DNA from 4 places in the Pseudoalteromonas sp. MMG024 genome. Region 1 is predicted to be linked to each of the others. Evidence: predicted binding sites of a transcription regulator. Region 1 holds the regulator's gene; each other region holds the start of a gene.

The links. Region 1 encodes FliA, which starts transcription of late flagellar genes. Its sites were predicted from a motif close to CTAAAGNTNNNNNNNNNNNNGCCGATA; they were not measured.
Region 2: the regulator FliA is predicted to act here: its motif matches at 1,213-1,239, upstream of L1068_RS00665 (VC2046/SO_2500 family protein).
Region 3: the regulator FliA is predicted to act here: its motif matches at 1,687-1,713, upstream of L1068_RS09435 (flagellin).
Region 4: the regulator FliA is predicted to act here: its motif matches at 1,980-2,006, upstream of L1068_RS09420 (flagellin).

Annotation. Positions count from the first base shown of each region.
Region 1 is NZ_JAKFZO010000013.1:107,167-110,350, reverse strand. It holds gene flhF (flagellar biosynthesis protein FlhF) at 1-522, shown strand, start outside; gene L1068_RS13990 (MinD/ParA family protein) at 515-1,372, shown strand; gene L1068_RS13985 (RNA polymerase sigma factor FliA) at 1,381-2,097, shown strand; gene cheY (chemotaxis response regulator CheY) at 2,148-2,531, shown strand; gene L1068_RS13975 (protein phosphatase CheZ) at 2,548-3,184, shown strand, end outside.
Region 2 is NZ_JAKFZO010000001.1:147,920-151,103, forward strand. It holds gene L1068_RS00650 (SprT family zinc-dependent metalloprotease) at 1-456, shown strand, start outside; tRNA gene L1068_RS00655 (tRNA-Tyr) at 482-566, opposite strand; tRNA gene L1068_RS00660 (tRNA-Tyr) at 1,077-1,161, opposite strand; gene L1068_RS00665 (VC2046/SO_2500 family protein) at 1,274-1,783, shown strand; gene L1068_RS00670 (YchJ family metal-binding protein) at 2,283-2,741, opposite strand; gene L1068_RS00675 (SulA-like leucine-rich domain-containing protein) at 2,772-3,184, opposite strand, start outside.
Region 3 is NZ_JAKFZO010000008.1:98,271-101,454, forward strand. It holds gene L1068_RS09425 (flagellin) at 1-427, shown strand, start outside; gene L1068_RS09430 (flagellin) at 759-1,577, shown strand; gene L1068_RS09435 (flagellin) at 1,789-2,607, shown strand; gene L1068_RS09440 (flagellin) at 2,814-3,184, shown strand, end outside.
Region 4 is NZ_JAKFZO010000008.1:94,776-97,959, forward strand. It holds gene L1068_RS09410 (flagellin) at 94-915, shown strand; gene L1068_RS09415 (flagellin) at 1,052-1,870, shown strand; gene L1068_RS09420 (flagellin) at 2,082-2,900, shown strand; gene L1068_RS09425 (flagellin) at 3,107-3,184, shown strand, end outside.

The sequences.
Region 1 (3,184 bases):
TATGAGCAATTATCGACTTATGGTCGCATTATTGGCTGCCCAGTAAAGCAAGTTAAAAATGCAGAAGAACTCACTGAAATTCTTTATCATTTAAGAAATAAGCGTCTAGTATTAATTGATACAGCAGGAATGAGCCAACGAGATATACGTTTGACTGAGCAACTCAACACGTTAATGCGCAATAGCCGAGTAGATATTCGCAGTTACCTTGTGTTAAGTTCAACAGCACAGCTTGAAGTACAGCAAGAGGCGATTAAACAGTTCAAACAGGTACAGTTAAGTGGTTGTATCTTCACAAAACTTGATGAATGTCTAAGTTTAGGTGAAATTATCAGTGTAGCCATTCAAAATCGTCTGCCAATAGGCTATCTTACCAATGGGCAGCGTGTACCAGAGGACATTCGTGTGGCAAATGCGGAAAAATTGGTCAGCAAAGCTCAGCAGCTGTATGCAAAACGAACAAACGCGCAAGCAAGACGTGCATCAAGCATGGCGCATCAAGCAGTAGGAATGTATGATTAACCCAGAATTAGATCAAGCTAGTGGCCTGCGGAAAATGAAAAACAACAACAAGGCTGTAAAAGTAATTGCGGTAACTGGAGGTAAAGGGGGTGTTGGAAAAACCAATGTCTCTCTTAACATGGCAATTGCCATGGCTCAGCAAGGCCAAAAAGTACTGGTACTCGATGCCGATTTGGGTTTAGCAAACTGTGATGTAATGCTGGGTTTGCGTGTAGAGCGCAACCTTTCTCACGTGCTTTCAGGTGAATGTGACCTCGAAGATATTTTAGTTGAAGGGCCATACGGTATGAAAATTGTACCTGCGACATCTGGCTCTCAAAACATGGTGGAATTAACACCATCTGAACATGCTGGCCTTATTCGCGCTTTTGGCGAATTAGACTCACACTATGATGTACTAGTCGTTGACACAGCGGCCGGTATTTCAGATATGGTGCTTAGTTTCTCTCGCGCTTCACAAGATGTGCTTGTTGTTGTGTGTGATGAACCAACGTCAATAACCGATGCTTATGCACTGATTAAAGTGTTAAGTCGTGAGCACGGTGTATACAAATTTAAAATAGTTGCGAATATGGTACGCAGCTTAAAAGAAGGCCAAGAGCTTTTCGCAAAATTATCAAAAGTAACCGACCGCTTTTTAGATGTATCACTTGAGCTAGTCGCGACAGTTCCATTTGATGAAAATATTCGAAAAGCGATTCGTAAACAAAAAACCATTGTTGACGTATTTCCAAAATCGCCTGCAGCAATTGCGTTCAAAGCACTTGCAACTAAAGCGGCGAGCTGGCCAATTCCAAATCAGCCGTCAGGACACCTAGAGTTTTTCATTGAGAAACTGGTTAGTAATTAGGAACGCCTATGAAAAGAACCGCTGCCTATGCTAATCAAAATCAATTATCGCAACTTGTCGAACAGCATACGCCGTTGGTTAAACGCATTGCCTACCATATTTTAGCGCGTCTGCCGGCAAGCGTGATTGTCGAAGACCTTATTCAGGCGGGCATGATAGGACTAATCGAGGCTGCTAAGAACTTTGATGGCAGTAAAGGTGCGAGCTTTGAAACCTATGCGGGTATTCGTATTCGCGGTGCAATAATCGATGAAACGCGCAAAGGGGACTGGGTACCTCGCTCAGTACATAAAAACGCCCGTGAAGTCGCCGCGGTCATAAATCAGCTAGAATCATCACTCGGGCGTGAACCAAAAGACAGTGAAGTAGCTGAAAAACTTGATATTACGCTAGATGAGTACCATCATATTCTAAGGGATATAAGCAATGGTAAAATTATCGGCATTGAAGATCTCGGTGTTGATGAAGATGTCATCGACGCAGGGCTTGGCAATAAAGAACAAAATCCATTAGTTGATATTCAACAAGATAAATTTAATAAAGCGTTAGTAGAGGCAATACAAACTTTGCCAGAAAGAGAAGCGTTAGTGCTGTCACTTTACTACAATGATGAAATGAATTTAAAAGAAATTGGGCTAATTCTTGAAGTGAGTGAATCAAGGGTGAGCCAAATACATAGTCAGGCCATGGTGCGCCTTAAAGCAAAAGTCCATGACTGGATATAGAATAAAAGTAGTAAGTAAACAATTAGGTGCATACCTCACTGGAGGATATTTTGGATAAAAACATGAAAATTCTTGTAGTTGACGACTTTTCAACGATGAGAAGAATCATTAAAAACCTGTTAAGAGATCTTGGTTTCACAAACGTGCAAGAAGCAGACGATGGTAGCACTGCGCTTCCTATGCTGCAAAACCAAGAGTTTGACTTTGTAGTTACGGATTGGAATATGCCAGGTATGCAAGGTATAGATTTGCTGCGCGCGATTCGCGCGGATGACAGTCTAAAACACATACCGGTACTAATGGTAACTGCGGAAGCCAAAAAAGAGCAGATCATTGCTGCAGCACAAGCAGGTGTAAACGGTTATATCGTTAAACCATTTACAGCAGCAACGCTTAAAACAAAGCTTGATAAAGTTTTTGAGCGTTTAGGCTAACGGGAAGGAGAGGTTTATGTCAGCAAGTGCTGCGCCTCAAATTACCTTAGAACAAGCTAAGCAGCTAGTTGCGTTTCTTGAAAACGATGAGCAACAACAAGCGCAAGAGCTGCTAAAGCAAGTTACGGCAATTGAGCAAGATGAATTATTTGGTGAGGTAGGCAAACTAACTCGTCAACTGCATGATTCATTGAAAAATTTTCAACTTGATACCACTTTATCGGCGTTAACAAATGAGTCTATTCCTGACGCAAAAGAACGTCTCAATTATGTTATGGAAATGACAGAGCAAGCTGCGAATACAACGATGGACGCCGTTGAAGCATCGCTGCCTATTGCCGATAACTTGCAAACAGGTCTCAACAATATTAAGCCCAAATGGGACAAATTAATGTCGCGAGATCTTAAAGTTGGTGAGTTTAAAGTGTTATGTCATGAGCTAAACGGCTTTATGGACGAAGCAAAAACTAATTCTGATAAATTAAATGCATTAATGACAGAAGTGCTCATGGCCCAAGGTTATCAGGACCTCACAGGTCAAGTTATTCGACGTGTGATCGAGCTTGTCCGCGAAGTCGAAGATAGCCTGATTCATATGTTAACCGTGTTTGGCACACCTGTAGAACATGATGAGTCGCCTGAAACGACAATAC
Region 2 (3,184 bases), on a different contig from region 1:
TTAGCATTTGTTGAAGGGCAGGTAAAAAGTAACGTTGAATTAGTTGACGGGGTACTGTCTATTAATACATCGCGACGGGTAAAAAATGTAAGTGATAAGCAGCTGGCATTAATCGCTGATTTTGCAAAAGACAAACTGACTGATTATTGCAGCGCTAAGGCGCAGCGATTGGCAAAACAAATCAACGCGTCATTTCATAGCGTGAGTGTTAAACATGTGCGCAGTCAGTGGGGCGCATGTGATTCGAAACGACGATTACAATTTAATTTACAGCTAGTAAGTGCGCCATTATGGGTAATTGAATATGTTGTTGCACACGAGGTAGCGCATTTAAAAGTGATGGATCATAGCCGTAGGTTTTGGCAGACGGTTGAGAGTATTTATCCAGATTATCGAAAAGCTGAAAACTGGCTTAAAGAAAACGGATATAGATTGGATATATTTAAACTTGAGTAGATTTAGATGAGCTTCAGAAAGAAAGTGGTGGAGGGGGACGGATTCGAACCATCGAAGGCAATGCCGTCAGATTTACAGTCTGATCCCTTTGGCCGCTCGGGAACCCCTCCACTGAAGTAGGCGCAATATTAGTGAAGCTTTATCTTACTGTAAAGCACTTTTTATAAAAAAGTGGCCAACCGCTCAAAATCCAATCATAACTGCTAAATTTCATACAAAACCACTCAAAGTAACCGCAAAAAGCATTTTTGTTATTCATATTTGATGTTCGTGACAGATAGGGACACAAGTTAATTTGTTTACTTGGAGAAGAATAATTTATGTTAGGCAGTGACGTTCGATTATTTCTTAACGTAATAAAGCGCTAAATTACGTGCTGTGAATATACGCATTTTTGATAACGAGTAGGTCAGTGTATTTTGCGTGTTGAGATTTAAATTATAGAGGTATGTAATTAATCGCTAAGTGAGTATCAATAAAATAAATAGTTTGACTTAGCACTAGATAGTATTTCACTTTTTGGAATTTGGAATTTGGAATTTGGAATTTGGAATTTGGAATTTGGAATTTGGAATTTGGAATTTGGAATTTGGAATTTGGAATTTGGAATAAAAGAGAAGTGGTGGAGGGGGACGGATTCGAACCATCGAAGGCAATGCCGTCAGATTTACAGTCTGATCCCTTTGGCCGCTCGGGAACCCCTCCACGAGAACGAGGCTAATATTAACAAACTAAAAAATTAAGTAAAGGTTAAAGCTAAAGTTTTTTTGAATTTTGTCGATAACAGCTTTGTTATTAATCAGATTGACTATTAAAGATGCAAATCGAACAAATCATCACACATGAAGCGCAACTTGGAGAGCAACTTTCTCACAGTGTTAAAGAGCAGCGCCATTCTGATTTTGCACTTTTACTTTCTTTAATAAGCAATGACGCGACGGAGTTTTCGCAATTTCAGCTAATAAAAAGCGAAAAGTCACCGACTATTGATCCAGTTCTTTCATACGCTAAGGTCGCAGCAGGCCCGAAAAAGCCATTAGCAAGTGAACCGTTTAACGGCTTGCTTGGCGAACACAATCGCACATTGTTAGAAAACCAAGGATTAATCGCGATTCAATTTAATGAATGTTTAAAGCCTGAACCTTTCACTTGTAAGAATGATAAAAACTACATTCCGCCCTTAGTTGTTGATAATTGCCCGCCTGCGGTGCAAAAGAAGTTACACAGCGCTAAACAAGTTGGGCTTAAGAATAACGAAATGGATATCGACAATTTCTATCAAAGTATTGAAAAAAGCCAAGAGTACAGCTTCGCTTCTGTCGCTTAGTAAAGAGGGCCGTAGCGGCTCAAAGGACGCTTTTGTTAAATACTTACTGAATCATTACTTCGTAACGTTAATCTTTGTATAAATAGTGCTAGTTAATAGCGTGCTTGCCATTAAATATATATTTGACGGGTTTGTGTCTTTTTTTCAAAATGCGTTGTGCGAGTGGTCGTTGGTCAGGTAGTGGCTTAGCTTGTGTGCTAAATACTTTGGTTTTTGTTCGTAGTTTAGCTTTGAAGAAAAGCTAAGAGGAAAAGCTATACGGAAAAAATGGCATAAAACTTATCGTGGAACTGGCTAATTATCATCCATGTGCATTATCTGAATATATCTAAAAGAATGGGTAATTTGGTATTGGTAGATGGGTATTGAGAAATAGGGTGTTTTATCTAACTGGGGCACCCTATTAAAACTTTCAGTCAACGTCTTAATCTTAGTGATAGGCTACGACAATGTTGTTTAGACTAAGACTATATACATTTAAAAAGTGATTAAGTGCTACTTAGCTACCATGACACTTTTTAAACTTTTTACCACTACCACACGGGCAAGTATCGTTTCTGCCCAGCTTAGTTTCGTTATGAGGGGTAAGGGTGCCATCTAAATAGCGCCATTGTTCTTCTTCAATAATAAAGTTAGATACTTCCTCAAGCTGGCAGTAGTAGCCGTCGCAAATATACTCTGCTTTAAAATGCACTTGGGCTGAATCGCCTTGTTCATCAAAACTATTCACCGTAAGTTTTACAAAATCAGCAAGTTCAGCAAATAACTTTATTTCTCTAACACTGTTTTCGGCACGTTTAGCCAATGCATAGGTGTTATGAATATACTCACTGTTATTTACACAGTATGCAGAATAGCGAGAGCGCATTAGCTGCTCAGCATTATCTGCTTTTTTTTCACCATTGATGATGGGTGCACAACATTGCTCAAATGCTTGTGCTGTTCCACAGTAACACATAAATAGATTTCGTTTTTCAAAACCAGTATTTTAACAGAGAGTAGGGTTTGCCGTCACACCTTTGCTAGCTGCAAAGTGGTAAAAATAGCCATTAAACTCTGTTTGGTTTGCATAGAGTGAACTAAGCGTTACTTCATCAAGCATATTTGTCCACGATACCACTGCGCCAAAATTGCCATTTTTTAACGCCGAATTAACCACGTATTCAACATTAATAAGATGACGCTGGCGAATAATAAGCAGTTTGCTGTGGTCGATAGATAAACTTTCTAACAGGGTTTTACTTGGAACTGCATCGGGTGCAAGCAGCAGTGTCCATTTATTTTCGCAGGTATGCTTTTGCAGTATTTCAATAAGTGCCAATGTTTCTTGAATGTCATCTTGCACATTAATAACTTTCAGCTTGTCTGTATCTTGTGTTGAAACCTGTACAGCGTGCTGTG
Region 3 (3,184 bases), on a different contig from region 1:
GAGCTTTGGTGGTGTAAATATTTTAGATGGTACGTACGACACAGACTTCCAAGTTGGTGCTGATGCAAACCAGACTATTACGTTAAAAGTAACGACAAATATGAACTCAACAGGACTTGCGCTTTCTGATGACTCTATCAGTACTGCTGCAGGCGCACAAACAGCTATAGGTGCACTAGATGATGCGTTGTCAACAGTGAACGGTGTGCGTGCTGATCTTGGTGCGAAGCAAAACCGTTTTAGTTCGACTATTCGTAACTTAAACAACGTAGCAGAAAATGTAGCAGCGTCTAAGTCACGTATCATGGATACAGACTTTGCAGCAGAAAGTGCGGCATTGGCGCGTAACCAAGTATTACAACAGGCTTCAAGCTCAATGTTAGCGCAGGCTAACCAGCAGCCGCAAATTGCGTTGTCATTGCTGTAATAAATAGTAATCGTAATGCTTTTTATAGATCACACTGAGTGGTGTGATCTATAAATATTTGACTGAATAATATCCCTCCCATATACCGTATTCATAGAGCCCAAACTAAACAATTACACCTCTAAACTAGAACAATCAGAATGAATCATGCTTCAAAATTAAAAGCATTTCGTGATTAATTTATTAAAGTAACTCTTTGTTTATTTGTTGGTTATTTTTCTTCTAGTTGCTTACTTGTAAAAATTGATTAAAGAATCTTTTTGACGTGTCGATATCTTAATCAAACGAGTTGTTTGGCGGTAGACACCGCAGATAGAAGAGGGCGAGAATCATGGCTTTATATGTAAATTCAAACATCACATCATTGAACGCACAGCGTCAATTATCAAATTCAACAAATGCGTTAAGCACGTCTTTTCAGCGTTTATCATCAGGTTTACGTGTTAACAGTGCAGCGGACGATGCAGCAGGTTTACAAATTGGCACACGTTTACAATCGCAAGTAAATGGTGCAAACCAAGGCGCACGTAACGCGAACGATGGTATTTCACTAGCGCAAACAGCAGAAGGTGCACTAGAAGAAACGTCAAATATGTTGCAACGTATGCGTGTTTTATCGATTCAATCGGCGAATGGTTCAAACACTGATTCAGACCGTGATGCACTACAAAAAGAGTTTGCTGAATTATCAGCAGAGATAGACCGTGTAGCAAGTGATACAACGTTTGGTGGTGTAAATATCTTAGATGGTACATACGATACAGACTATCAAGTAGGACCAGATGCGAACCAAACAATTCAGGTGAAAATTACCACTAACATGAACTCAACTGGCCTTGCACTTTCAGATGATTCGATTAGTACAGCAGCAGGTGCGCAAACAGCGATTACAGCACTAGATGATGCTTTATCGATTGTAAATGGTGTGCGAGCTGACTTAGGTGCGAAGCAAAACCGTTTTAGTTCGACTATTCGTAATTTAAACAATGTTTCAGAAAACGTATCGGCGTCGAAATCACGTATTATGGATACAGACTTTGCGGCGGAGAGTGCGGGTCTTGCTCGTAATCAGGTGCTACAACAAGCATCAAGCTCAATGTTAGCCCAGGCAAATCAACAGCCACAAATCGCATTATCCCTAATTGGTTAACACTCTCTCCTAATTAATCAAGTTAGTACTCCCTCTCTCATAAGAGCAGCCATTTGGCTGCTTTTTTTATTTTGTGATTTAAAAAAGTGCAAAAAATTACAGGTTTTTTCTAAAGAAATTATTCCCACTGTCGATATAGTTTTTAGTTAAAGAAATTAATTAGATAACAGTTCTTTTTAGCATAATTGCTTAGAACTAGAGGGTGAACATTATGGCTTTATATGTAAATTCAAACGTCACATCATTGAACGCACAGCGTCAATTATCGAATTCAACAAATGCGTTAAGCACGTCCTTCCAACGTTTGTCATCTGGTTTACGTGTTAACAGTGCAGCAGATGATGCGGCTGGTCTTCAAATTGGTACACGTTTACAATCGCAAGTAAATGGTGCAAACCAAGGCGCACGTAATGCAAACGATGGTATTTCACTATCGCAAACAGCGGAAGGTGCGCTAGAAGAAACATCGAACATGCTGCAGCGTATGCGTGTTCTGGCAATTCAATCAGCAAATGGTTCAAATACAGCATCAGATCGTGCAGCATTGCAAAAAGAGTTTTCTGAGCTATCGAGTGAAATCGACCGTGTAGCAAGTGATACAACGTTTGGTGGTGTAAATATTTTAGATGGAACATTTACAGCTGATTTCCAGGTTGGTCCAGATGCGAACCAAGTGATCAATGTCGCTATCGCAACAAGTATGGGGGCAACAGGTTTAGCTGTAAACGATGACACAATTGCGACTGCATCTCAGGCTCAGACAGCGATTACCGCAATTGATGACGCTTTGTCTACGGTAAATGGTATACGTGCAGATCTCGGTGCGAAGCAAAACCGTTTTAGCTCGACTATTCGTAACTTGAATAATATTTCTGAAAATGTGTCAGCGTCTAAGTCACGTATTTTAGATACGGACTTTGCGGCTGAAAGTGCAAGTCTTGCGCGTAACCAGGTGTTACAACAAGCATCAAGCTCAATGTTAGCGCAGGCAAATCAACAGCCTCAGATAGCACTATCACTAATTGGTTAATACTCTCTCCTAATTAACTAGGTTAGTACTCCCTCTCATACAAAACGGCCAAATGGCCGTTTTTTACTTTTCGTTAAAAAAAATTAAAAAAAAGCTAAAGGGTTTTAGGCGGCCGCCGATAACGAAGATGGGACAGAAAACTATCTGTAGCTTACTCTCTCTCTTGCTACTGATAGTTCCTATGTTAATTATTATTGGAGGCTCTCATGGCTTTAAGTGTTAACTCAAATATAATGTCTTTGAATTCTCAAAGACAACTCTCTCGTTCGAGCGAGGCATTATCAACATCATTCCAGCGTTTATCGTCTGGTTTACGCGTAAACAGTGCAGCAGATGATGCGGCTGGCTTACAAATTGGTACGCGTTTAAACGCGCAGGTACAAGGTTTAAACCAAGGTGCACGTAATGCAAACGATGGTATTTCACTATCGCAAACAGCAGAAGGTGCGTTAGAAGAAACCTCAAATATGTTGCAACGTATGCGTGTACTGGCAATTCAATCAGCGAATGGTTCAAATACAGCATCTGACCGCGCAGCACTGCAAAAAGAATTTTCTGAACTGTCGAGCGAGATTGA
Region 4 (3,184 bases), on a different contig from region 1:
AAAGCACTTCCCGTCATGAGAGCCGGGAGTACTAACAGTAGCGCAAAGAAGGAGAGAGCTTTGCGCCACTGTATTCTAACTTAGGAGAAAAAAATGGCTTTATATGTAAATTCCAATATAACGTCACTTAATGCTCAAAGGCAGTTAGCGAACTCAACCAATGCATTAAGTACTTCGTTCCAACGTTTATCATCAGGTCTTCGTGTTAATAGTGCAGCAGATGATGCGGCAGGTTTGCAAATAGGTACTCGTTTACAATCGCAAGTAAATGGTGCTAATCAAGGTGCACGTAACGCAAATGATGGTATTTCACTGTCGCAAACCGCAGAAGGTGCGTTAGAAGAAACAACAAACATGCTACAACGTATGCGTGTTTTATCAATTCAATCGGCAAATGGTTCAAACACAGATTCAGACCGTGATGCGCTGCAAAAAGAATTTGCTGAATTACAATCTGAAATAGACCGTGTGGCAACAGATACAACGTTTGGTGGCGTAAATATCTTAAACGGTACATACGACACAGATTATCAAGTTGGTCCTGATGCGAACCAAACGATTCAGGTGAAAATTACCACCAATATGAACACAACAGGGCTTGCTCTTTCGGATGATTCAATCAGTACTGCGGCAGGAGCTCAAACTGCAATTGCAGCACTTGATGATGCTTTGTCTACAGTAAATGCTGTACGCGCTGATCTAGGTGCGAAACAAAACCGCTTTAGTTCAACTATTCGTAACTTAAAAAGTGTTGCTGAAAATGTTTCAGCATCGAAGTCTCGTATTATGGATACAGACTTTGCGGCGGAGAGTGCGGCATTAGCACGTAATCAGGTTCTGCAGCAAGCATCGAGCACAATGTTGGCGCAAGCTAACCAACAACCTCAAATCGCGTTGTCACTTCTTCAGGGATAATAGCTCTAAAGCCCTTGATTTATCGGGGGCTTTAAATTTTATTAAGTTTTTTCTAAAGTCATTTTCATTGTTGTCGATATCTTAATCAAACGAGTTGTTTGGCGGTAAACACCGCAGATAGAAGAGGGCGAGAATCATGGCTTTATATGTAAATTCAAACATCACATCATTGAACGCACAGCGTCAATTATCAAATTCAACAAACGCGTTAAGCACGTCTTTCCAGCGTTTATCATCTGGTTTACGTGTTAACAGTGCAGCGGACGATGCAGCAGGTTTACAAATTGGTACACGTTTACAATCGCAAGTAAATGGTGCAAACCAAGGCGCACGTAACGCGAACGATGGTATTTCACTAGCTCAAACAGCAGAGGGTGCGCTAGAAGAAACATCAAACATGTTGCAACGTATGCGTGTTTTATCGATTCAATCGGCGAATGGTTCAAACACTGATTCAGACCGTGATGCACTACAAAAAGAGTTTGCTGAATTATCAGCAGAGATAGACCGTGTAGCAAGTGATACAACGTTTGGTGGTGTAAATATCTTAGATGGTACATACGATACAGACTATCAAGTAGGACCAGATGCGAACCAAACAATTCAGGTGAAAATTACCACTAACATGAACTCAACTGGCCTTGCACTTTCAGATGATTCGATTAGTACAGCAGCAGGTGCGCAAACAGCGATTACAGCACTAGATGATGCTTTATCGATTGTAAATGGTGTGCGAGCTGACTTAGGTGCGAAGCAAAACCGTTTTAGTTCGACTATTCGTAATTTAAACAATGTTTCAGAAAACGTATCGGCGTCGAAATCACGTATTATGGATACAGACTTTGCGGCGGAGAGTGCGGGTCTTGCTCGTAATCAGGTGCTACAACAAGCATCAAGCTCAATGTTAGCCCAGGCAAATCAACAGCCACAAATCGCATTATCCCTAATTGGTTAACACTCTCTCCTAATTAATCAAGTTAGTACTCCCTCTCTCATAAGAGCAGCCATTTGGCTGCTTTTTTTATTTTGTGATTTAAAAAAGTGCAAAAAATTACAGGTTTTTTCTAAAGAAATTATTCCCACTGTCGATATAGTTTTTAGTTAAAGAAATTAATTAGATAACAGTTCTTTTTAGCATAATTGCTTAGAACTAGAGGGTGAACATTATGGCTTTATATGTAAATTCAAACGTCACATCATTGAACGCACAGCGTCAATTATCGAATTCAACAAATGCGTTAAGCACGTCCTTCCAACGTTTGTCATCTGGTTTACGTGTTAACAGTGCAGCAGATGATGCGGCTGGTCTTCAAATTGGTACACGTTTACAATCGCAAGTAAATGGTGCAAACCAAGGCGCACGTAATGCAAACGATGGTATTTCACTATCGCAAACAGCGGAAGGTGCGCTAGAAGAAACATCGAACATGCTGCAGCGTATGCGTGTTCTGGCAATTCAATCAGCAAATGGTTCAAATACAGCATCAGATCGTGCAGCATTGCAAAAAGAGTTTTCTGAGCTATCGAGTGAAATCGACCGTGTAGCAAGTGATACAACGTTTGGTGGTGTAAATATTTTAGATGGAACATTTACAGCTGATTTCCAGGTTGGTCCAGATGCGAACCAAGTGATCAATGTCGCTATCGCAACAAGTATGGGGGCAACAGGTTTAGCTGTAAACGATGACACAATTGCGACTGCATCTCAGGCTCAGACAGCGATTACCGCAATTGATGACGCTTTGTCTACGGTAAATGGTATACGTGCAGATCTCGGTGCGAAGCAAAACCGTTTTAGCTCGACTATTCGTAACTTGAATAATATTTCTGAAAATGTGTCAGCGTCTAAGTCACGTATTTTAGATACGGACTTTGCGGCTGAAAGTGCAAGTCTTGCGCGTAACCAGGTGTTACAACAAGCATCAAGCTCAATGTTAGCGCAGGCAAATCAACAGCCTCAGATAGCACTATCACTAATTGGTTAATACTCTCTCCTAATTAACTAGGTTAGTACTCCCTCTCATACAAAACGGCCAAATGGCCGTTTTTTACTTTTCGTTAAAAAAAATTAAAAAAAAGCTAAAGGGTTTTAGGCGGCCGCCGATAACGAAGATGGGACAGAAAACTATCTGTAGCTTACTCTCTCTCTTGCTACTGATAGTTCCTATGTTAATTATTATTGGAGGCTCTCATGGCTTTAAGTGTTAACTCAAATATAATGTCTTTGAATTCTCAAAGACAACTCTCTCGTTCGAGCGAGGCATTATCA